DNA from 2 places in the Clostridium sp. ETTB3 genome. Region 1 is predicted to be linked to the other one. Evidence: a T-box and tRNA genes for the amino acid it is inferred to sense, from the RefSeq annotation. Region 1 holds a T-box; the other holds one or more tRNA genes.
What was found. A T-box is a leader RNA that pairs with one kind of tRNA and senses whether it is charged. The one in region 1 lies ahead of ACUN06_RS06205 (valine--tRNA ligase), so its partner is inferred to be a tRNA-Val.

Region 1 (11,466 bases):
TATAGAAAAACTTAAAGGAATAGATTGTAGAGGAAAAGGAACTTCTTGTCCAGATCAATTATCTAAAGCTTTAATAGAATATAAAAATTCTAATCAATAATAAAAATGCGCCAAGTTTTTTTCTTGTCGCATTTTTATTATTGATTTATTTTATTAATTGAAGAGCAATTTCCATCATTTCTGTAAATGTAGTTTGTCTTTCTTCTGGAGAAGTTTCCTCTCCCTTAAAAATATGATCTGATATTGTTAATATTGATAATGCTTCAACATTATTTTTAGCTGCTAATGTATAAAGTTCTGCTGTTTCCATTTCTACAGCTAATACTCCATAGTCAGCCCATGTCTTTAATGAAAAATGATTTGTATCATCATAAAATAAATCACTTGATAATACATTTCCTACCTTTACATTAGCTCCCTTAGTTTTTGCCACATTATAAGCATTATATAGTAAATCAAAATTAGCAGTTGGTGCATAATCAAGACCATTAAATCTTCTTTTATTAATTCCAGAATTTGTAGATGCACTTTGAGCAAGAACTATATCTCTTACATTTACCTCTTCATTACAAGAACCTGCTGATCCTATTCTTATAAGCCTTTTAGCTCCATAAAACTTAATTAATTCATTAACATAAATTGAATGAGATGGTAATCCCATTCCTGTACCTTGTATAGATACTTTCTTTCCTTTATAAGTACCTGTATAACCATACATTCCTCTAACTTCATTATAACAAACAGCATCTTCTAAGAAATTTTCTGCTATAAATTTTGCTCTTAATGGATCTCCTGGTAATAATACTGTTTCTGCAATTGCACCTTCTGGCGCCATAATATGTAAATGTTTTGACATAAAATCTCCTCCTCTTTATTTGCTTTATTATTCATAATTATATTATATTTTATTCTAATAGTAAATGTTTATGTTTTTTACTTTATTTTTTGTTTTTATTTTATACTTATTTACGAGTATTTTATTTAAGTGTATAAATTGAAAATAAATCTTCTAAAAAGATATGTCCTTATGAATTTTCTATAAAAAAAAGCTACAAATCAATACTGTAGCTTTTTTTAAAATCACTTTATTGGGATATTTTTCTTATTATTTTTCTCATATCTCCTATCATATAAAGTGAACCACTTGCTAATATAAGATCTTTTTCAGAAGCATCATTTAATGCTTCTAAATATGCTTCCTCATATTTATCAAATGCCTTACAATTTTTATTAAATTTACTTACTTCATCTTTTAAACTCTCTGCTAATTCACCTCTTATTGAATTTGGCGTAACCGCATATACTTTTTTAGCCATAGGTGTTATTATCTTTATCATTTCTTCAACATCTTTATCTGCTAATATTCCTAAAATTAAATATAAATTTTCATATTTAAAATATTTTTTTATATTTCTACTTAATGTTTTTATTCCTTGTATATTATGTGCACCATCTATAACTACATATGGATTATTTGATAAGACTTCTAAACGCCCTTTCCAGCTAACATTTTTTATACTTTTTACTATATTAGCAATTGATATATCTATTATATTTTTATTATTTAAAACTTCAATAGCTTGCATTGCAACACTTAAATTAATTATTTGATGTTCTCCAAGTAAAGGTAATAATATATCAATTTCATTGTTATATTTTAATAATTGATACGGCTTATCTAAATTTACTATATTTTCAAACTTTAAATTTTCATTATTAGCAATATAAAGTTCTGAATCCATCTCAAAACACTTATTTTTAATAACCTTTAAAACCTCTTCTTGTTGAGGATATATTACTGTAGGAATTCCCTTTTTAATAATTCCAGCCTTTTCCCTAGCTATTTTCTCCAAGGTATTTCCTAAAAGATTAGTATGATCAAAACTTATAGAAGTTATTACTTGAATTATTGGTTTAATAACATTAGTAGAATCTAACGTTCCTCCTAAACCTACTTCTATAACTCCAAAATCTATATTTTCTTTCTTAAAGTATAAAAGCATTAAAACAGTAATTATTTCAAATTCTGTAGGGTGGTTATATCCGGCTTCTATTACTTTATCTACTGCTACTTTAATCTCATCCATTAAAATAGCTAAGCTCTCTTTTGGAATATTATTTCTATTAATTTGAATTCTTTCTTCAAACTCTTCTATAAATGGTGAAGTATACATTCCAACCTTGTATCCTTCCCCCATTAATATTTCTGTTATCATTGAAGTTGTAGAACCTTTTCCATTTGTTCCTGCAATATGTATAAGCTTTAAATCTCTTTCAGGATTGCCTAAGTGCTCTAGTAATTTATACGTTCTTTCTAATCCATAATTTGACCCAAAGTTACCAACTTCAGTTATATATTTCATTGCTTCTTCGTATTTCATAACTTACCTCATATTATTTTTTTAATTTATATTATTAAATATAAATTATATTTAATTAAAATGCAAAATTATCTAATACTTTAGCTAGTTTAATATTATATACACATATAGTTTTTTAAATTTATATAAAAATACCATCTAACAAAGCTTAAATTAGTTTTATTAGATGGTATTTTAACCTATTAATTTTTTATTGTATTAATATATATTTACTCTTCTTTAGACATAGATGATAAATTATTTCCTTGTGTTCCATCAGGCTTAGTTCTTAAATATTCTTCGCCTTTTTTAGAATGAGCAATGATTACTCCATCAATTTGCCCTTTTTTAGCCATTTCAACTCCTTGTGCTTTATCTATTGTTGTGCCATTTTCTAATACATATTGTTTTATTTCACCGCTACTATCTTTAATTGTTTCAACTATTTTATTACTCATATTATTCACCTCTTAATTTTATTTTCTGCAAAGTAAATATTTTTATTCATTGTAAGTTATTTTCTTAATACTAAAATTATAATAAATAAAAATTATTACATTAAATTAAAATATAAATTAAGAATTTAGCTTAACAATTTAAAAATTAAAAGCAAGAAATAAAGTATAAAAATTTATTTCTTGCTTTTTTATTAATTATTTATTATTTTAAAGTATCTATTCTAACTAATACTGCATCAAGCATTTCTTTATATTTAACTAACTTTTCTTTTTCACCATTTATTACTGCTTCTGGAGCTTTAGATACGAATCCTTCATTAGAAAGTTTCTTTTCTATTCTTGTTACTTCACCTTCTAATTTTTTCTTTTCTTTATTTAATCTTTCTAATTCTTTTTCCTTATCAACTAAGTCTAAAAGTGGCATAAATAACTCTCCACCCTTAACTACTAATGATACTGCATTTTCAGGAACTAATGATTTATCAGTTATAAATTCAACTTCTGAAGCTGAACCTAACTTTTCCATATAAGGAATTCCAGCAGTAAATGCTTCTTTTGCTTCATCAGAAATATAGCAAATTACTTTTGCTTTTCTTGATGGTGGAACGTTCATTTCAGCTCTTACATTTCTTAATCCCTTAATAGCTTCTATAACAAATTCCATATCTTTTTCTGCTTTGCTATCTGCTAAATTTTCAAAATATTCTGGCCATGAAGAAATTGTTATAGATTCTCCATCTGTTAAAGTAGTGTATATTTCTTCTGTAATGAATGGCATTACTGGGTGTAATAATTTTAATCCTGTAGTTAATACAGTATATAATACATTATATACTACGCCTTTAGCTTTTTCATCATCACTAAAGAATACTGGCTTAACAAGTTCTATATACCAGTCACAGAATTCAGTCCACATAAAGTCATAAACTTTTTGAAGAGCAATTCCTAATTCATATTTTTCCATATTTTCAGTTACTTCTTTAACTAAAGTATTCATTTGAGATAATATCCATCTGTCAGCTAAGCTATATTCCTTACAATAAGCATACTTGTTCATTAATTCTGCATCTAAGTTCATCATAACGAATCTTGATGCATTCCACATCTTATTAGCAAAGTTTCTTGCTGCTTCAACTCTTTCTGGTATATATCTTATATCATTACCTGGAGAGTTACCAGTAACAAGCATGAATCTTAATGCATCTGCACCATATTCATCAATAACTTCTAGTGGATCAACACCATTTCCTAAAGATTTACTCATCTTTCTTCCTTGAGCATCTCTTATTATACCGTGAATTAATACTGTATCAAATGGAGTTTCTTCCATGTTGTGTATTCCTGAGAATATCATTCTAGCAACCCAGAAGAATATAATATCATATCCAGTAACTAAAACATTAGTTGGATAGAAGAAATCTAAATCTTCTGTTTTTTCAGGCCATCCTAAAGTTGAGAAAGGCCATAATGCAGATGAGAACCAAGTATCAAGTACATCTTCATCTTGTCTTAAGTTTTCAGAACCACACTTTGAACACTTACATGGTGCATCAACTTCAACCATCATATTATTACAATCATTACAATAGAATACAGGTATTCTATGCCCCCACCATAATTGTCTTGAAATACACCAATCTTGAATGTTTTCCATCCAATTGAAGTATATTTTATCAAATCTTTCTGGAACAAACTTAGTTTTTCCATTTCTAACTACATCTATTGCTGGTTTTGCTAAATCAGCCATTTTAACATACCATTGTCTTGAAACTATAGGTTCAACAACAGTTCCACATCTATCATGTGTTCCAACATTATGAGTATGTGGTTTAACTTTAACAAGTAATCCTTGCTCTTCTAATTCCTTAACCATTTGCTCTCTAGCTTCATATCTATCTAATCCTTGATATTTTCCACCTAATTCATTAATTACACCGTGGTCATCCATTACTCTTATTATTGGAAGATCATGTCTCTTACCAACTTCAAAGTCATTAGGGTCATGAGCTGGTGTTATTTTAACTGCTCCTGTACCAAATTCCATATCAACATAATCATCACCAACAACTGGTATTTCTCTATCAGTTAAAGGTAATTTTAATGTTTTACCAATAATGTGCTTAAACCTTTCATCATTTGGGTTAACTGCAACTGCAGTATCTCCTAATAATGTTTCTGGTCTTGTAGTAGCTATTTCTAAATACCCTGAACCATCAGCTAAAGGATAGTTTATGTGCCAGAAGCTACCTTCTTTTTCTTCATATTCAATTTCTGCATCTGATAATGCTGTAGTACACTTTGGACACCAGTTAGTTATTCTATTTCCTTGATATATAAGACCTTCATTATATAACTTAACAAATACAGTTCTTACTGCTTTATTTAAATTTTCATCCATTGTAAATGCTTCTCTTGAGAAATCAGCAGAAACACCCATCTTTTTAAGTTGTTCTCTTATGTGACCTCTATATTCATCAGACCATTCCCAAACCTTTTCTAGGAATGCTTCTCTTCCCATTTCCTTTTTAACTAAACCTTGTTTCAATAATTCATTTTCAACTTTAACTTCAGTTGCGATTGAAGCATGGTCTTGTCCTGGTAACCATAAAGTACAGTAACCTTGCATTCTTTTAAATCTTATTAACATATCTTGAAGTGTATTATCAAGTGCATGCCCTAAGTGAAGTCTACCAGTTATATTCGGTGGCGGCATCACTATTGAAAATGGCTTTTTAGTTTTATCAACAACAGGAGTGAAATATTTTTTTTCTTCCCATGTTTTATAAATTCTTTCTTCAAATTCTTTTGGATTATATGTTGTGGCTAAATTCTTCTTTTCTTCCATCACTAAAACCTCCTGAATAGTTTTTTATATATTTAAAGTTCTTATATAAAGACCACTTTACAAATTTAAATTTTTATAACAAATACTTTAAGACATTTATTTAAATATTAAAATTACATTTTATTTCATAAAAAATTATTACCTTAATTATAATATCCATAATTTTATTTTTAACTCTATTCCATTACTTTATATACTTATGAAATAGTATAAGCTAAAAAAAAAGAGCCTTAATCCTAAAAAAGGACGAAGACTCGTGGTACCACCTTTATTTCTAAATGATTTTTTACAATATATATATAATATTATTTAATCACTTAGATCTCAATTAAATAACGACTAGAATGCCGTCTTTGATTACTACTATTTCACCAAAGAAACTCAAAAGCTACCTTCAGGATATTCTATATAGAAGGCTTACAGCCTAGACCTTCCTCTCTTAATACGTCCTATTCCTTACTCCTCTTTATCACTGCTTTTAAATATTTATTTGTATTTATATTATGATATTTTTTTACTATTGTCAACAAATCTATAATATTTTTATTAACCATTATTATATTAAAAATATAATATACATATGAAGAAATTTTACTATACTTCCTAGTTAGCTATAAATAAATTTATCATTATTAACAGTAACAGCAACTTCCCCACCATCACTTAATTTTCCAAACAATATTTCATCTACAAACATAGGCTTAATTTCTTGATTTATAACTCTAATAATTTCCCTAGCTCCATATTCTTGTGATATTCCCTTTTTGGCAACAAAGTCAATACACTTATCATCAAAATTAACCTTAACATTTTTCTTTGATAAAATCTCATTAAATTTATCTAATTCTCTTTTTGCAATATTTAATGCCATTTCCTCATTTAAATTATTAAACACTACTATTTTATCAAGTCTATTCCTAAATTCAGGCGTAAAAAATTTTTTAATTTCTTCCTTAATAGCTTCACCCTTAATAATTCTATCTCCAAATCCAATAACTGATTTACCAATATCCTTAGCTCCTGCATTAGAAGTCATAATTAAAAGAACATTTCTAAAATCAGCCTTTCTTCCTTGATTATCACTCAATGTTGCATAATCCATTACTTGAAGCAACACATTTAATATATCTGGATGAGCTTTTTCTACTTCATCTAATAATAAAACACAATATGGATTTTTTCTTATTGTATCAGTTAATAATCCACCTTCTTCATATCCTACATAACCTGGAGGAGCCCCTATAAGCTTTGCTGCAGCATGTTTTTCTGCATATTCACTCATATCAAATCTAATAAGTTTAACCACTAAACTATCTGCTAATGTTTTTGCTACTTCTGTTTTTCCTACACCTGTTGGTCCAACAAAAAGAAGTGAACTTATAGGTTTATTTTCATTATTAAGACCAGCCCTTGAAGTTTTTATACATCTTACTATTTCATGAATAGCCATATCTTGTCCAAATATATTTTTTTCTAGATTTTCTTCTAATTCTTTTAATGAAGAAATTTCATCTTTTTCAACAGTATTTTTCGGTATATGACATATTTTTGATATAACTTCCTCTATAATTTTTTCATCAACAATTACTTCATTTGAATCTCTTCTATTCATAGAAATATATGAACCTGCTTCATCTATAATATCTATAGCTTTATCAGGTAAAAACCTATCATTTATATACTTATTACTTAGTTCTACAGCAAGCTTAATAGCATTATCACTATATTTTACATTATGATAATTTTCATAATTACTCTTTAATCCATTTAATATTTTAATAGTTTCTTCTACCGTTGTTTCTTTAACTTCAATAGTTTGAAATCTTCTAGTTAATGCTTTATCTTTTTCAAAATATTTTTTATATTCATCAAAAGTTGTTGCACCAATAAACTTAACTTTCCCACTTACTAAATAAGGCTTTAATAAATTAGATGTATCTAAAGAACCACCATCTATAGACCCAGCTCCAACAATATTATGAATTTCATCAATATAAACAATTGGATTTTCATGAGTTTGAATTTCATTTAATACCTTCTTTATTCTTTCTTCAAAGTCTCCTCTATATTTAGTGCCTGCTAATGCTGCTCCTATATCTAAAGAAAATATCTCAGCATTTTTTAATTTTTCTGGAACTTCTCCTTTATTTATAAGCCTTGCTAATCCTAACGTTATTGCAGTTTTTCCTACACCAGGTTCTCCTACATGTATAGGGTTATTTTTATTTCTTCTACATAATATTTGTATAGTTCTCTCTAAAATATCCTTTCTGCCTATTAAAGGATCACTATTATCATTTTTCACAATTTCATTTAAGTTAATAGTTAATGTCTTTAATAAAGTTCCTTTATTTTTTGTATTTTCTTCATCCATATTAATTTCTTCATCCCCTTCAGAAATTAACCCTTCTTCCATATACTCATCATCTTCATTCTCTTCATGACAAAGCTTATATAGCAAATCTCTTTTTTCTATTCCTTCTTCTTGAAGATAATATGAAGCATAACTATTTTCCAAATCATAAATGGCAGAAATTAAATGTTCCATAGTAATACTCTTTTGACTTGAAAATACGGCATGCTCACTTGCTTTTATAATAGCTTGTTGAAAACTATAACTTTCAATTGGCCCTTCTACATCTCCTTCCTCAATGTACTCACTAATATATTCATCTAACTTTTTTCTTAAATTTACAGCACTACCATTTAATTTTGATAATGCATTTATAAATCTTTCTACAAATGTAATTCCATATAATAAATGTTCAGCTGTTACAAATTCATCCTTATTACCTTTTGCTAGCTCATAACCTTTTAAAATTATATCATTAACCTCTCCTGAAATCTGCATATATTACTCCTCCTCAATTGTTATATTAAAAGGAAACCCTTCTTCTTTAGCCATACCTAAGGCAATTGCAACTTTTGTTGCAGCTATATCATATGGATATACTCCAACTATTCCTATTCCTCTTTTATGAACATCCATCATTATTTTATTTGATGTATTTAAATCTTTATTAAATACCTTTCTTAAAACTTCAACTACAAATTCCATTGTAGTAAAATCATCATTATGCATAATAACTTTATAAAGACTTGGTTTTTTCACTTTTATCTTTTCTTTGTTTATTGTTGCAATACCATTCTCCATTACTTGTTTCTCCTAATAAATTATTATTTTAATTCCTTTATAATAATTATATAAATGTTATTAATCAATATCAATATTATATAATATTACTTTAAAATTATATATTCTTTAATAAAAATAAAGATCAGAAATTAATATTCCAATCTTTATTTTTAAATATTAATAAATAATACTTACCTTTAACTTTAAATAAATTTAAAATTTTCTTAATAAACTCTAATAAAAATGCACAAATGTTAATTTTATTTAATTATATTTTATATATTTGAACGTTTTTTATATAACTTCATATTATGTATTATAACCTAATAAAACAAAAGATTATGCGGAGATGATATAATGTTAAATTCTTTTATAAATTCATTTGATTACTCTAACGAAAACTTAAGTTCCTGTCCAAATGATTTTTCATGTAATGATATTCATATTGAAGAAAGAATTCAAATTTCAATTATAACTGATTCAGATACTATTTGTGATTTATTATCCACACTAGAATGTGAAAAAATTTCATTAAACGGATATTCTTATTTAAACCTTCATGATAATTGTAACTTATTTAATTTTGTTGTAGGTAATAATGAAAAACAAACATCTAATGATGTAAGAACTGTTGAATGCTTATTAAATAAATGGTGTATTGATTATGTTTCAAGTAAAATATTAAAAATATATTTACCTTCTTATTCAAAAAATATTTTTGCTAAAATATACTGTAAATTATCTGAAAATCTAGATATATATTCTTCATACCTTGGTGAAGATAATTCTATATATATAGAAACTTCAAATAATAAAAGAGCTATTAATTGCATTAAGTCAATTTTACGTTAATAAATTAATTGTAATTTAAATAAAAAAAATGACAAATGGTAATTCATTTTACTATTTGTCATTTTAATTTAATTAGCATATCCTTACTAATAATTCTCCATCAGGCATACTTATAATTCTTTTACCTCCAAGTTCAGTTTTTAAATATAATTTATTTTTCCCATCTTGAATAGCTTGTCCTAATATAACTGAATCCTTACCGACTTTATTTTTTTTCATAATATTAAGTACTGCTTCAGCATCTTCCTTATCAACAATTACTAATAATTTGCCTTCATTTGCTACATAAAGAGGATCAAAACCTAAAATATCACACATAGCTGCTACTTCTTTCTTTACAGGAATACAGTTTTCCCTTATTTCCATACTAATATTACTATGCTCTATTATTTCATTTAATGTTGTTGCAACCCCACCTCTTGTTGGATCTCGTAAAACTTTAACTTTATCACTTACAGATAAAATATCTTTAATAAGTTTATTTAAAAGACAGCAATCACTTTTTATTTTTACATCAAACCCAAAATCATATCGCTGATTAATTATGCACATTCCATGTTCTCCAATTGTTCCACTAAGCAATATTATGTCTCCATCCTTAACCATATTTCCAGAATAATAGTGTTTTTCATCACTTATAATTCCTATTCCAGTTGTATTTATATAAATCTTATCGCAACTTCCCCTTTCTACAACTTTAGTATCTCCTGTTACTATTTTCACCCCTGCTTCCTTAGCTGTATCAGCCATTGACTTTACTATTTTTTCTAATTCACTTATTTCAAATCCCTCTTCTATTATAAATCCAACTGAAATATATATTGGTGTAGCTCCACTCATTGAAATATCATTTACTGTACCACAAATTGAAAGTTTTCCTATATCTCCTCCATTAAAAAATATTGGCTTTATAACAAACGAATCTGTAGATATAGCAATTTTATTATTTATAGCTGGTAATACAGCTGAATCATTTTTTTGATTTAATATATCATTGTCAAAATATTTATAAAATAAATTATTTATTAATTTATTAGTTGCTTTTCCCCCACTACCATGACTTAAACCTATAACTTCACTGCTCATATAATTTCCCTTCCCTTACTTATCAACAATATTTATAGTAAGCTGAACATGCTCCCTCTTCTGATACCATACATGCTCCTATTGGTGTTAGTGGGGTACATACAGTTCCAAACAATTTACATTCCCTTGGTTCCTTCAACCCAATTAATACTTCTCCACAAGAACACCCTTTATTATCATTTTCTTTTAAAAAACTAATATTAAATTTACTTAAACTATCAAATTCCTTATATTTTTCTTTTATTTCTAATCCTGCATTATTTACTTTTCCAAGTCCTCTCCAATAACTTTCACATTCATTAAAAACCTCATATATTATATTAATTGCATTTATATTTCCTTCTTTTTTTACAAACCTACTATATAAATTAACTAATTCATTTTCACATTTATTTTTCATTTCAACAATTTTACATATGGATGCTAAAATATCATTTATTTCAAATCCTGTTATAACCATTGGAATCTTATATTTTAAAGCTAAGTTTTTAAATTGCTCCTCTCCAATTATAGTAGCTACATGACCTGGACATAAAAATGCATCTACTTTTAAATTTGGATTTAAAACTAAACTTTCCATTGCTTGTGGCATAGTTTTTAAACTATTTAAAATAGAAAAATTTCTTATCTTTTTACTTTGTGCTATCTCTATACTTAATGCAATAATTGGTGCTGTTGTTTCAAATCCAATTGCTAAAAAAACAACCTCTTTATTAGGATTATCTTCTG
Region 2 (11,466 bases), 1.3 Mb from region 1:
ATAAGAATATAGCAGAAGAAGATGTTGAAGAAATATCTTCAAAAGTTGGATTAGCGGCATTAAAATATGGTGATTTATCAAATCAAGCAGCTAAGGATTATGTGTTTGATATAGATAGATTTGCTTCATTTGAAGGAAATACTGGTCCATATATCTTATATACAATTGTAAGAATTAAGTCTATATTAAATAAGGCAGAGGAATTTAAAGCTCAAAATATTATATCAGTGCCTCAAAGTGAATCTGAAAGAGGGTTAATGCTTCAATTAGCTAAATTTAATGAAGTTATAGAATTAAGCTTTAGAGATAGAGCTCCACATAAAATATGTGAATTCCTTTATGAGTTATCTAATAACTTTAATAAGTTCTATAATGATACAAGAATATTATCAGAAGAAGATGAGGCTAAAAAATCATCTTGGTTAAGCTTAATAAATCTTGTTAAAAATGTTTTAGAACAAGGTTTAGATTTATTAGGTATGGAAAGTGTAGAAAGAATGTAATTATCCTAATTAAGACTAAAAAAATTATATTTATAGTATAAGTCAATTTAAATAGTTTAAAAGAAAAAATGGAGAAAGTGACGCATAAATTATTTGTGTGACATCTTTTCCATTTTTTATTATTTAAATAAAACTTTAATTATTTAAATTGTTGCAACTCCACTTTTTATAGCAGCATCTTTAACAGCTTGGGCAACTCTTTTTTGAACATCTAAATTAAATGCTTTAGGAATAATATAGTTTGGATTAAGTTCTTCATCAGAAACAGAATCAGCAATGGCATGAGCAGCTGCAATTTTCATTTCTTCATTAATCTCAGTAGCTCTAACATCTAAGGCACCCCTAAATATTCCAGGGAATGCTAAAACATTGTTTATTTGATTAGGAAAATCAGAGCGACCTGTACCAATTACTTTTGCTCCAGCATTCTTAGCATCATCAGGAAAAATTTCTGGTGTTGGATTAGCCATAGCAAATAATATTGAATCAGAATTCATTGAAGTAACCATTTCTTTTGATACTATGTTAGGAGCGGAAACCCCTATAAACACATCAGCATTTTTAATAACATCACATAATAACCCAGATTCATTATTTGGATTTGTAATATTAGAAAGTTCAGTAAAATAAGGATTACTATAAGTAGAATTTCTATTTAAAGCACCATCTCTATCACAAACAATTATATTTTTAGCACCATAAGATAATAAAAGCTTAGTTATTGCAGTACCTGCAGAGCCAGCACCATTAACGATAATCTTTAAATCTTCTACTTTTTTATTAACTATTTTTAATGCATTCATTAAACCAGATAAAACTATAATTGCAGTTCCATGTTGGTCGTCATGAAAAACAGGTATATTTAATCGTTCTTTTAATTTTTTTTCAATTTCAAAGCATCTAGGGGCAGAGATGTCTTCTAAATTTATTCCACCTAAAGTAGGAGCAATTCTAACTATAGTTTCAACTATTTCATTTACATCTTTAGTATCAAGAACTATAGGAAATGCATCTACATCAGCAAATTCTTTAAATAATATAGATTTTCCCTCCATAACAGGTAATGAAGCTAATGGACCAATATCACCAAGACCTAAAACAGCAGTACCATCAGAAATAACAGCAACTGTATTCCATTTTCTTGTATAAAGATAAGCAGTTGATGGATCTTTATGTATTTCTCTGCATGGTTCAGCAACACCAGGTGTGTAGGCAAGGGATAAATCTTTTTCATTTGTAATTTTAACTCTAGAAGATACTTCTAGTTTTCCTCTTAATTGTTTATGAAATTGTAATGATTCTTCATATATATTCATAGTAAAACTCCTTTTTGAAATAAGTTTATAATACAATTATACGAATTATAGTTTTATAAAGCAAAAAAATATTCGTAAAAATTATTGAAATTTTACAATTACTTTGATACCATGTTATAGGGGATTATCAAAGTAAATATAATCTATTCAATTATGTATTAAAGGGAGGCAATGTATAAATGTCAGCATTTATTGTTTTAGGAGCTCAATGGGGAGATGAAGGTAAAGGGAAAATGACAGACTACCTAGCTGAAGGGGCAAATGTAGTTGTTAGATATCAAGGTGGTAACAATGCAGGTCATACAGTAGAGGTTGGAGAAAAGCAATATAAACTTCACTTAATACCATCAGGTATATTACACGATGAAAAACTTAATGTAATAGGGAATGGTGTAGTTGTGGATCCAAAGGCCTTCTTTACAGAAATTGATTATTTAAAGGAAGAAGGAGTTAAAGTAACTCCAGAAAAATTAATAGTTAGTGATAGAGCACATGTTATTATGCCATATCATAAAGTTTTAGATAAATTAAAAGAAAAAGCTAGAGGAAAAAATGATATTGGAACTACTGGTAAAGGTATTGGACCTTGTTATACAGATAAGTTTGAAAGATGTGGTATAAGAGTTTGTGATCTTATAGATAAAGAGGTATTTAAAGAAAAGCTTAAGGACAATATAGAAATGAAAAATAAATATATTGTTAATGTTCTTGGAGGAGAACCTTTAAGTTTTGAGGAAATATATGAAGAGTATTCTAAGTATGGAGAAAAATTAAAGCATTTTGTAAAAGATACATCAGTAAGAGTCTATAATGAAATTAAAGAAGATAAAACTGTGTTATTTGAAGGTGCACAAGGAATGTTATTAGACATAGATTATGGTACATATCCATATGTAACTTCATCAAATACAACAGCAGGGGGAGTAGCTAATGGTGTTGGTATAGGACCAAACATGATTACTAATGCTGTAGGTATAGCAAAGGCTTATACAACAAGAGTTGGTAAGGGGCCTTTCCCAACAGAGTTAGAAGATGAAACTGGTGAATGGATAAGAGAAAAGGGTCATGAATATGGAGTAACTACAGGAAGGTCAAGAAGATGTGGATGGCTTGATATAGTTATTTTAAAGACTTCTGTAAGAGTAAGTGGATTAACTTCATTAGCGGTGACAAAGATAGATACATTAGCAGGATTAGAAAAGGTTAAGATGTGCGTAGGATATAAGTTTAATGATGAAATTATTGATTATTTCCCAGCAAGTTTAGAAGATTTAGCTAAATGTGAACCAATATATGAAGAATTTGATGGATGGGATGAAAGTGTAGCAAATGCAAGAAGCTATGAAGAATTACATCCAAATGCAAGAAAATACTTAGAAAGAATAGAAGAGTTAACAGACACTAGAATTTCAATAGTGTCAGTTGGTCCAAGAAGAGATCAAACAATGAGAGTAAAACCATTATAATAAATTAAGACAAATAAGCTGTAATGCTATTAAATACATTATAGCTTATTTTTATTTTGAATAATATTCATTATCTATGAGCAAAATATTAATAAGTAAAAGTATAAATATAAGAGGTGAATATTATGATTGATAAATATACTACTTTAAGTGATATAATGTGTGAAAATCCAATAGCAGCAGATATATTAATGAGTTACGGAATTCCTACATATGCTATTACAGAAAATCAATTTTCTACTTTATCAGATGTTGCTACAAAGTATGGAGTGGATATTAATTCAATAGTTAATCAAATTAATAGTGGTTTAACTGGCTTATATTAAAATATTTAATTTGAAAGAAAAATATATTTAATGGATATTTAAGTAAAGATAATAGGTTTTATAGATTTAGGGCGTAAAACCTCGTGGCTTCATGCCCGAGGCTGTAAGCCCATTACTTTAATTTTTGGTCTTGTATATATTTTTTTAGTTATCTCCGAACTAACTGCCCCAGCAGTACCGATATAATATCCTTTGCTCCATAATCCACTACCCAAAAACTTATTTTTTTTTAAACTTGGAAATGCTTTAAACATTTCGTTAGAACTAACACTTTTAATGATTTTAACTAGTTATGTTGGTGCAATAGTTGGTGGAGCAGATATAAAAATATAAATGTGGTCAGGCATAATTTCTTGCTCTAAAACTTAAAAACCATAATTATATGAGATAACTTTAAATAATTTCAAAATTTCATATTCTAATTCATCTTTAAATATATGATGTCTGTATTTTGGACAAAATACAATATGATAATTGATGTTATATACGCTATGTTTAGTTTTTCTTATCTTCTCTTTCAATTATAAGTTTCATTCCTTCTTCGATTAAATCATTAGCATTAACTCCTTTTTGGAGTGCTAATATTCTAATGCTTTTGTATAGTTCTTCATCTAATGTTGTGTTGATATTCTTTCTTGCCATTTTGTTCACCTCACAATATTTTTAATCATATTATAATGCATAGTTGACCATATATCAATGTAGAGCTATGATAAATACATAGATAAATATGTAAGGAGGTGGAAAAATGAAGTTAAGTTTTAAATTCAAACCAAGTATTAGTAAAAAACAATTAGAAATAGTAGAGGAATTATCTTATCATACAACTAAGTTATATAATATTATCAACTATGATTTAAGAGAAAATGGTGTAAAAACTTATTACGATATAGAGAAAAATAATAAAACTAATGTTGGAAGCATAGACTTAGGACTTGATAATATAGCCACATTAACCTTTAAAGATGGTTTGAATCAATATATCTTTTGTGGTAAAAAGCTAAAATCAGTTAATTCTTATACTAATAAAAAAATAGCTCATTTACAATCAATAGAAATGTTTAAATGTGGTTCAGATAAGTTTAAAAATACTAAAAGAATTAATAAAATTAGAAGATATAGAAATAACTATATAAATGACTATATGCACAAAGTTTCTAAATCTATTATAGACAAGTCTATTGAAAATAATGTAGGCAAAGTAGTAATAGGAAAACTTAAAGGAATAAAGCAAAATATGAACTATAATAAGAACTTTGTTCAAGTGACTATACAACGTTTAGCAGAGCTAATAAGCTACAAAGCTAAACTGCAAGGCATAGAAGTTAAATTCCAAGAAGAAAGCTATACAAGTGGATGTAGTGCTTTAGACTTAGAAGCTATTACAAAAAAGAACTATAACAAATCAAGAAGAATAGTTAGAGGATTATTTCTAAGTGGTTATGGACTTATAAATTCAGATATAAATGGAAGTCTAAACATACTTAGAAAATCAGAAAAATGTATTCCCGACTTAATTAACTTAAAGAGGGATAATGGGAAATTGGACTCTCCCAAGCGTATAAGGGTGGCTTGTTAATTCAAGTGGAAACTTAAATATCAGACTACGCTAAAAGAATCCTCGTGGTCTTGTATCCGAGGTAGTTCAATATTAATAAGGGGTGTTATAAATGGGAGTAAGGACAGAAAAGGAATATGAAGTCCATTATTATGAAGTTAATTATAGATTGGATTGTAAGATGTCATCAATAATTAATTATTTTTGTGATATAGGAGCTATTCAATCAAATGATTTAGGTGTTGGAATTGATTATTTAACGGAAAGAAGACTTGCATGGGTATTTTATAAATATGATATAAAAGTAAAGAGATATCCTAAGTTTGGAGAAAAAATAAGGGTAGTTACTAGTGCGAGTAGCTTTAAGAAGTTTTATGCATCAAGGTTATATGAAATGTATGACGAAAATAATGAAAAGATAGTAGAGGGAGAAGGAATATTATTATTAATTAATATAGATAAGAGAAGAGCTATAAGGATACCAGAAGACCAATATGAAGCTTATAATGTAGATAAAAATGAAAAATCAAATTTAAAAATAGAAAGATTAGAAAGAATGGAAAAGGTAGATAATGAAAATATATTTAAGGTTAGATATGGCGATATAGATTCTAATATGCACGTAAATAATGTTAGATATGTTGAGTGGGCAGTTGAATCACTTCCATTAGAAACTGTATTAAATTATGAATTGAAAGAATTAAATGTAGTTTTTGAAAAAGAATGCAAGTATGGAGTTGAAATAATAGCATCATATGAAGTAAGGGAATATAATGATGAATTAATAATATTGCATAAGATAGAAAATAATGAAGGTACAGAGCTTTCTATTTTAAAGAGTAAATGGAGTAAAGTAAGAAACTACACTGTATAAATATTAAGACTGCTTACAAAGTTACAGCAGTCTTAAATATTTATATAGCAGTTTATTTTTTTTGTGCAATTGATTGGGCAACAGCATATCCAGAACTCCAAGCCCATTGTAAGTTAAATCCTCCACAATCACCATGTACATCTAATATTTCTCCACAAAAATATAAATTAGGAACTATATTAGATTCTAATGTAGTAGGGTTAATTTCTTTTGTATTTACGCCACCAACAGTAACTTGTGCTTGATTAAAGTCATTAGTACCTGTACATGTAAATTTCCAAGATTTTAAGGTGCTAATTAATTTTTTCTTTTCATGCCAAGAAAGTTCATAACAAGGCATTTGAAGATTATCAATTCCAGATTCCTTAAGAAGTATAGGTATTAGTTTTTTATTAACGACACCAATTAATGCATTTATTATTGGTCTATGACTAAGTAAAGCAAAGTGACATTCTATAAAATCCTCTAATTCTTCAAGAGTATAACTTGGCATTAAATCAACAATAATTTCTGTTTTATTTTTCTTAAAGGTATTTTCAGAAGCTAAGGCTGATATTTGAAGTATAGGAGGGCCTGATATTCCATAGTCAGTAAATAATATTTCTCCAAATTCTTTTTTTATGGCTTTATCATCACATAAAAGAGTGACATATCCATCAAACTTTATTCCAGATAATGCTTTTAAATGATTATAATCTAATTTTAATTGAACTATTCCAGGAAGCAAATCAGTTATTGAATGACCCAGCGATTTTGTTAATTTATAACCACTTCCATCTGAACCTGTCTTTGGGGCAGATTTTCCTCCACAAGCTAAAATAATTTTATTAGCTGTGAATAAATTAAACTCCTCATTAGTTGTGGATAATTTAAATTCTTTACCCCTGTGGATATCTTTTACTTTGCAGTTTGTGTATAAAGATATATTTCTATCTTCTAAAGCCATTTTTAAAATATCAACAACTGATGAAGCTTGTAATGATTGTGGATAAAGTTTGCCATTTGGAAGAGATACAATTGGAAGTCCTAAAGATAAAAAAAAGTTTTTTGTATCTTCAAGAGAAAATTTTTCTAATGCTGAAAATTTAAAGTCTGAATTAGAACTATGATAATTAATAAATGGAGGTTTAATACAATTATTAGATATATTACATCTACCATTACCAGTAGTTAAAATCTTTTTACCAATTCTATCACTTCCTTCAACTATAGCAACATCCATTCCAAAGTCTTTTGCAGTAATAGCAGCAACTAAGCCAGAAGCTCCACCACCAACAATTATTAAATCATGATGCAAATAAAACAACCCCTTTCTGTTAGTTAGTAGTTGGAAGTTAGCAGTTATGTATCAAATTTAATTTGTGATTTTGTTTTATATGTATTAAAACAAGAATTAAGTTATAAATTGAATTTAAAATACTAGCTAAAACTACTAATTACTAAATATGATAATGTTTTGACTTATGTTCTGCAATAATAATTATGTAATTATAAAATAATAAATTTAAAAAATTAAGGAATACTAAATTTAGAGGTGAAATTTAATGATTGTTAAGATAGTTAATACTGAGTGTGAAGATTATAATAAAGAATTTAAATTAAGAAGAATGAATTATGATCAAGTAGTAGTTAATTATCCAGATAGTAAAGGAATAAGAGTATTTAATAAGGATTCAGTTGAATTTATTACTGAAACTGAAATAGATGAATTTTTAGTTAAATATAATGATTTTTTAAAAATTAAATTAAATAGGGGAATTTCAGTTGCGTTATATAAGGCGATTTTAGATACTATAGAAAATGAATATAATATTGAATTTAAAAGTCTTAACTTATTAAAAGATAAATATGCAATAAATAAAAGGGGAGTATGGGAAAAAGAAATTTTATGTGTTATTAATGAAATTATACCTATAAAAATAAATGCAAGTGGACAAAATTTTAAAAAAAGTGGATTTAATATAAAAGTTGAAGAAGTAAATAAAGAAGAATTTTTTGAAATTTGTTCTTTTGAAATAAAAAAAATAAATAAAGAAATTAAAGAAAAAGAAGATATTTTAGCGAGATATGGTATGGCAATTGAAAAAGTTAAAAATCCTGAAAATGTGGTAACCATGCTGATTTAGAAGTTTTTAATATTACATAATAAAAAATATATAAAAAAAAATTAAAAAAAGTGTTGACACTATATATAATTTTAGGTATTATAGGTAATGTGCTCGGGAGAGCGTAGGAAAAACAAAAAACTAGGCCCCTTGGTCAAGCGGTCAAGACACCACCCTTTCACGGTGGTAACAGGGGTTCGATTCCCCTAGGGGTCACCATTTATTTGGAAGCATAGCTCAGCTGGGAGAGCATCTGCCTTACAAGCAGAGGGTCACAGGTTCGATCCCTGTTGTTTCCACCAAATAATGGCTCAGTAGCTCAGTTGGTTAGAGTGCCGGCCTGTCACGCCGGAGGTCGAGGGTTCGAGCCCCTTCTGAGTCGCCACTTTAATTTAATATTAAAGTCATAAAAATGTGCTTCATTGGCTCAATGGCAGAGCAGCTGACTTGTAATCAGCAGGTTGTTGGTTCGACTCCGACATGAAGCTCCATTTTATGGCCCCTTGGTCAAGCGGTCAAGACACCACCCTTTCACGGTGGTAACAGGGGTTCGATTCCCCTAGGGGTCACCATTTTATATGGAAGCATAGCTCAGCTGGGAGAGCATCTGCCTTACAAGCAGAGGGTCACAGGTTCGATCCCTGTTGTTTCCACCAATAATGGCTCAGTAGCTCAGTTGGTTAGAGTGCCGGCCTGTCACGCCGGAGGTCGAGGGTTCGAGCCCCTTCTGAGTCGCCAATTTTATAAAAAACTCAATGTAAACAAATGAATAATGCATTGTAGTGAACAAAAGACTAGGCCCCTTGGTCAAGCGGTCAAGACACCACCCTTTCACGGTGGTAACAGGGGTTCGATTCCCCTAGGGGTCACCATTTTATATGGAAGCATAGCTCAGCTGGGAGAGCATCTGCCTTACAAGCAGAGGGTCACAGGTTCGATCCCTGTTGTTTCCACCAAATAATGGCTCAGTAGCTCAGTTGGTTAGAGTGCTGGCCTGTCACGCCAGAGGTCGAGGGTTCGAGCCCCTTCTGAGTCGCCATTTTAATTTTATAATATGCTTCATTGGCTCAATGGCAGAGCAGCTGACTTGTAATCAGCAGGTTGTTGGTTCGACTCCGACATGAAGCTCCAAAAAACTTCACTAAGGTGAAGTTTTTTTTGTTTTAAAAAATAATTATTAAAGCAAACTTATATAAATACATATAGTTAAAAAAATCCTAATAACTTATTTCAGTAAAGAAATTTAAGTTATTAGGATTTGTTTTTTTATTTTTGTCTTTTTAAATTAAGTTGTATTCTTATATCTTCTGCAAAAAATTTAAATAATTTAAATTCACCAATTATTCTTGAAGAAATTCTTTCGCTATACCTTTTTGAGATAAGAGGAAGACTTAAGTTTGTAGAAATAAGCATCTTTTTATTTTTTAATATTTTTTTATTAATTAATGTAAATAATTCTGTAGATGAGAAATCGGTAATTTGTTCTGAACCTAAATCATCAATAATTAGTAAATCACAATTAATAAGAAGATTTTCTAAATCAGTATCATTATTAAATTTTATATCCTTAAGTGCACGTAAAAGGTCATCAGAAGTTTTATAAACTACAAGAAATCCCTTATCTAATAATTCTTTAGCAATACACCATGATAAAAATGTTTTACCAGTACCAGAGTTACCATAAAACAAAAGGTTTGTATTTGAAGTTTTAAAGTTTGGTAAGTATTCACCAGTTATATATTCAAGGATATCTTCTATATTTTTACGAGGAGTATACCTTTCATCGTTTAATTTATGATTAGAATATAAATTTATATTAAAGTTTTTAAAATTATTAGTTTTAACAGCTTCTTCTAAATCTGAATCTTTATAATATAATTTAATTAATTTAGATTTAAAACAAGAACATTTGTCTATTCCAATAAATCCAGTATCTTTACATTTTGGACAATTGTAGTGTAAATTTAAATAATCAGGATTATATCCATGAGATACAAGCATTTCATATTTTTTAGCTCTTAAGTCGGTTATTTCTTCTTTAATGTTATTTAATTCATTTTGATCTGTAATTCCCCTTAATGCAGCCATAGATAAATTTAAACAAAGTTTTTGAATTGTTGTATCTAATTCTAATATTTCTGGATATTTATTTTTTATTTCTTCACGTCTTTTCATTAATTTACGATTTTCATCAGTACGAATTTTTTCATACATATCCATAAGTTCCGTTTGATATCCTTTAATCATCTTTATCCCATCCTAACAATTTCTTTTCTAATGAATCATAATCATATTCACGAGCTTCAAAGTTATTAAATTTAAGAGGATTAACCTCAGGGGTTTTTTTAATAAAATTTTTATTATTATGTGGAGATTGAGAAGCTTTATAAGCAACTTCTTTATTTTCAATAGCAGCTAAAGTTTTTAAGTTATTTTTATTCCAACTTGATAAAATTCCATCAATATATTTAAAATCAGAACGATTTAATCTTTGGAAACAAATATTACAAGCTTTTTCTATAACTTCTAAAGGAAATGCATAATCAATTATCCATTTCTCAAGCATTTCTTGTTGAGGTTTCATTAATTCAGGATTTTTTATTCCTAAATAATTTAATATATGTCGTATTTTTATCCACTTATCTTCTGTTTTCTTTATATAATTTTGTGCATCATCAATACTTGTAATATTCATATCATGCCAAGCAATGGCAACTTTTTCTATATAACGATAATCGCTTTTGCCTCGAGAAACACAATATTCTATAAGTATTAAAATTAACTCAGATGAAAAATTAAATTCTTCTTGCCAACTTAAATAAGTAGTCATTTCTTTAGGGGATAGTGGCCTTCCTAATAATCTTTCGATATCATTTAGCATATCTTTAGTTGAGGTTTTATTTAATGCTTCGAGCAAGTTAACTTCTTTATTTCTAGATTTTGAGTCTTCAACTAAGTCTATAAATTCAATATTATAATTACCCATTTTATCTATTGGAATAAGCTTAATTACACCTTCGTCGTTCCAATAATTTAGTGCATTTAAGATATCAGATTCAAGTAAGTTTAATGTTGAAGCTAATATAGTTGAGTTAGCACCCATTTCACCAGAATTATTATATTTTAACATTAATAGATAAACTTTAATAAATTCTCCACGAGCTTTTGGCATGTACTTTTCAATAAACACATTACTTACTAGTGTAAAGTTTGATGAGTTATTTTTTAACATAAAAGTGCTCATAATTTTTTTACCTTTCTTAAGTATTATTTGAATTTAAACTTAATCAATTTAAGTTTATTTTAACGCAATCATAT

Region 2: it encodes a tRNA-Val, which carries the amino acid that the T-box ahead of ACUN06_RS06205 (valine--tRNA ligase) is inferred to sense. The anticodon was not compared.

What each region holds. Positions count from the first base shown of each region.
Region 1 is NZ_CP199832.1:1,269,703-1,281,168, reverse strand. Features, by position in the region: gene ACUN06_RS06225 (TIGR03905 family TSCPD domain-containing protein) at 1-100, shown strand, start outside; gene deoD (purine-nucleoside phosphorylase) at 146-856, opposite strand; gene ACUN06_RS06215 (bifunctional folylpolyglutamate synthase/dihydrofolate synthase) at 1,086-2,381, opposite strand; gene ACUN06_RS06210 (DUF3892 domain-containing protein) at 2,591-2,818, opposite strand; gene ACUN06_RS06205 (valine--tRNA ligase) at 3,021-5,663, opposite strand; T-box leader at 5,903-6,145, opposite strand; gene clpA (ATP-dependent Clp protease ATP-binding subunit ClpA) at 6,271-8,514, opposite strand; gene ACUN06_RS06195 (ATP-dependent Clp protease adaptor ClpS) at 8,518-8,817, opposite strand; gene ACUN06_RS06190 (hypothetical protein) at 9,157-9,651, shown strand; gene hypE (hydrogenase expression/formation protein HypE) at 9,724-10,737, opposite strand; gene hypD (hydrogenase formation protein HypD) at 10,760-11,466, opposite strand, start outside.
Region 2 is NZ_CP199832.1:2,788,531-2,799,996, reverse strand. Features, by position in the region: gene argS (arginine--tRNA ligase) at 1-503, shown strand, start outside; gene ACUN06_RS13425 (NAD(P)-dependent malic enzyme) at 647-1,819, opposite strand; gene ACUN06_RS13420 (adenylosuccinate synthase) at 1,999-3,285, shown strand; gene ACUN06_RS13415 (hypothetical protein) at 3,411-3,611, shown strand; partial or broken gene tnpA (IS200/IS605 family transposase) at 3,724-4,132, opposite strand; gene ACUN06_RS13405 (hypothetical protein) at 4,107-4,253, opposite strand; gene ACUN06_RS13400 (RNA-guided endonuclease TnpB family protein) at 4,360-5,190, shown strand; gene ACUN06_RS13395 (acyl-[acyl-carrier-protein] thioesterase) at 5,282-6,043, shown strand; gene ACUN06_RS13390 (BaiN/RdsA family NAD(P)/FAD-dependent oxidoreductase) at 6,096-7,340, opposite strand; gene ACUN06_RS13385 (hypothetical protein) at 7,588-8,169, shown strand; tRNA gene ACUN06_RS13380 (tRNA-Glu) at 8,293-8,367, shown strand; tRNA gene ACUN06_RS13375 (tRNA-Val) at 8,375-8,450, shown strand; tRNA gene ACUN06_RS13370 (tRNA-Asp) at 8,457-8,533, shown strand; tRNA gene ACUN06_RS13365 (tRNA-Thr) at 8,565-8,639, shown strand; tRNA gene ACUN06_RS13360 (tRNA-Glu) at 8,646-8,720, shown strand; tRNA gene ACUN06_RS13355 (tRNA-Val) at 8,729-8,804, shown strand; tRNA gene ACUN06_RS13350 (tRNA-Asp) at 8,810-8,886, shown strand; tRNA gene ACUN06_RS13345 (tRNA-Glu) at 8,946-9,020, shown strand; tRNA gene ACUN06_RS13340 (tRNA-Val) at 9,029-9,104, shown strand; tRNA gene ACUN06_RS13335 (tRNA-Asp) at 9,111-9,187, shown strand; tRNA gene ACUN06_RS13330 (tRNA-Thr) at 9,205-9,279, shown strand; gene ACUN06_RS13325 (ATP-binding protein) at 9,415-10,395, opposite strand; gene ACUN06_RS13320 (DnaD domain protein) at 10,388-11,392, opposite strand.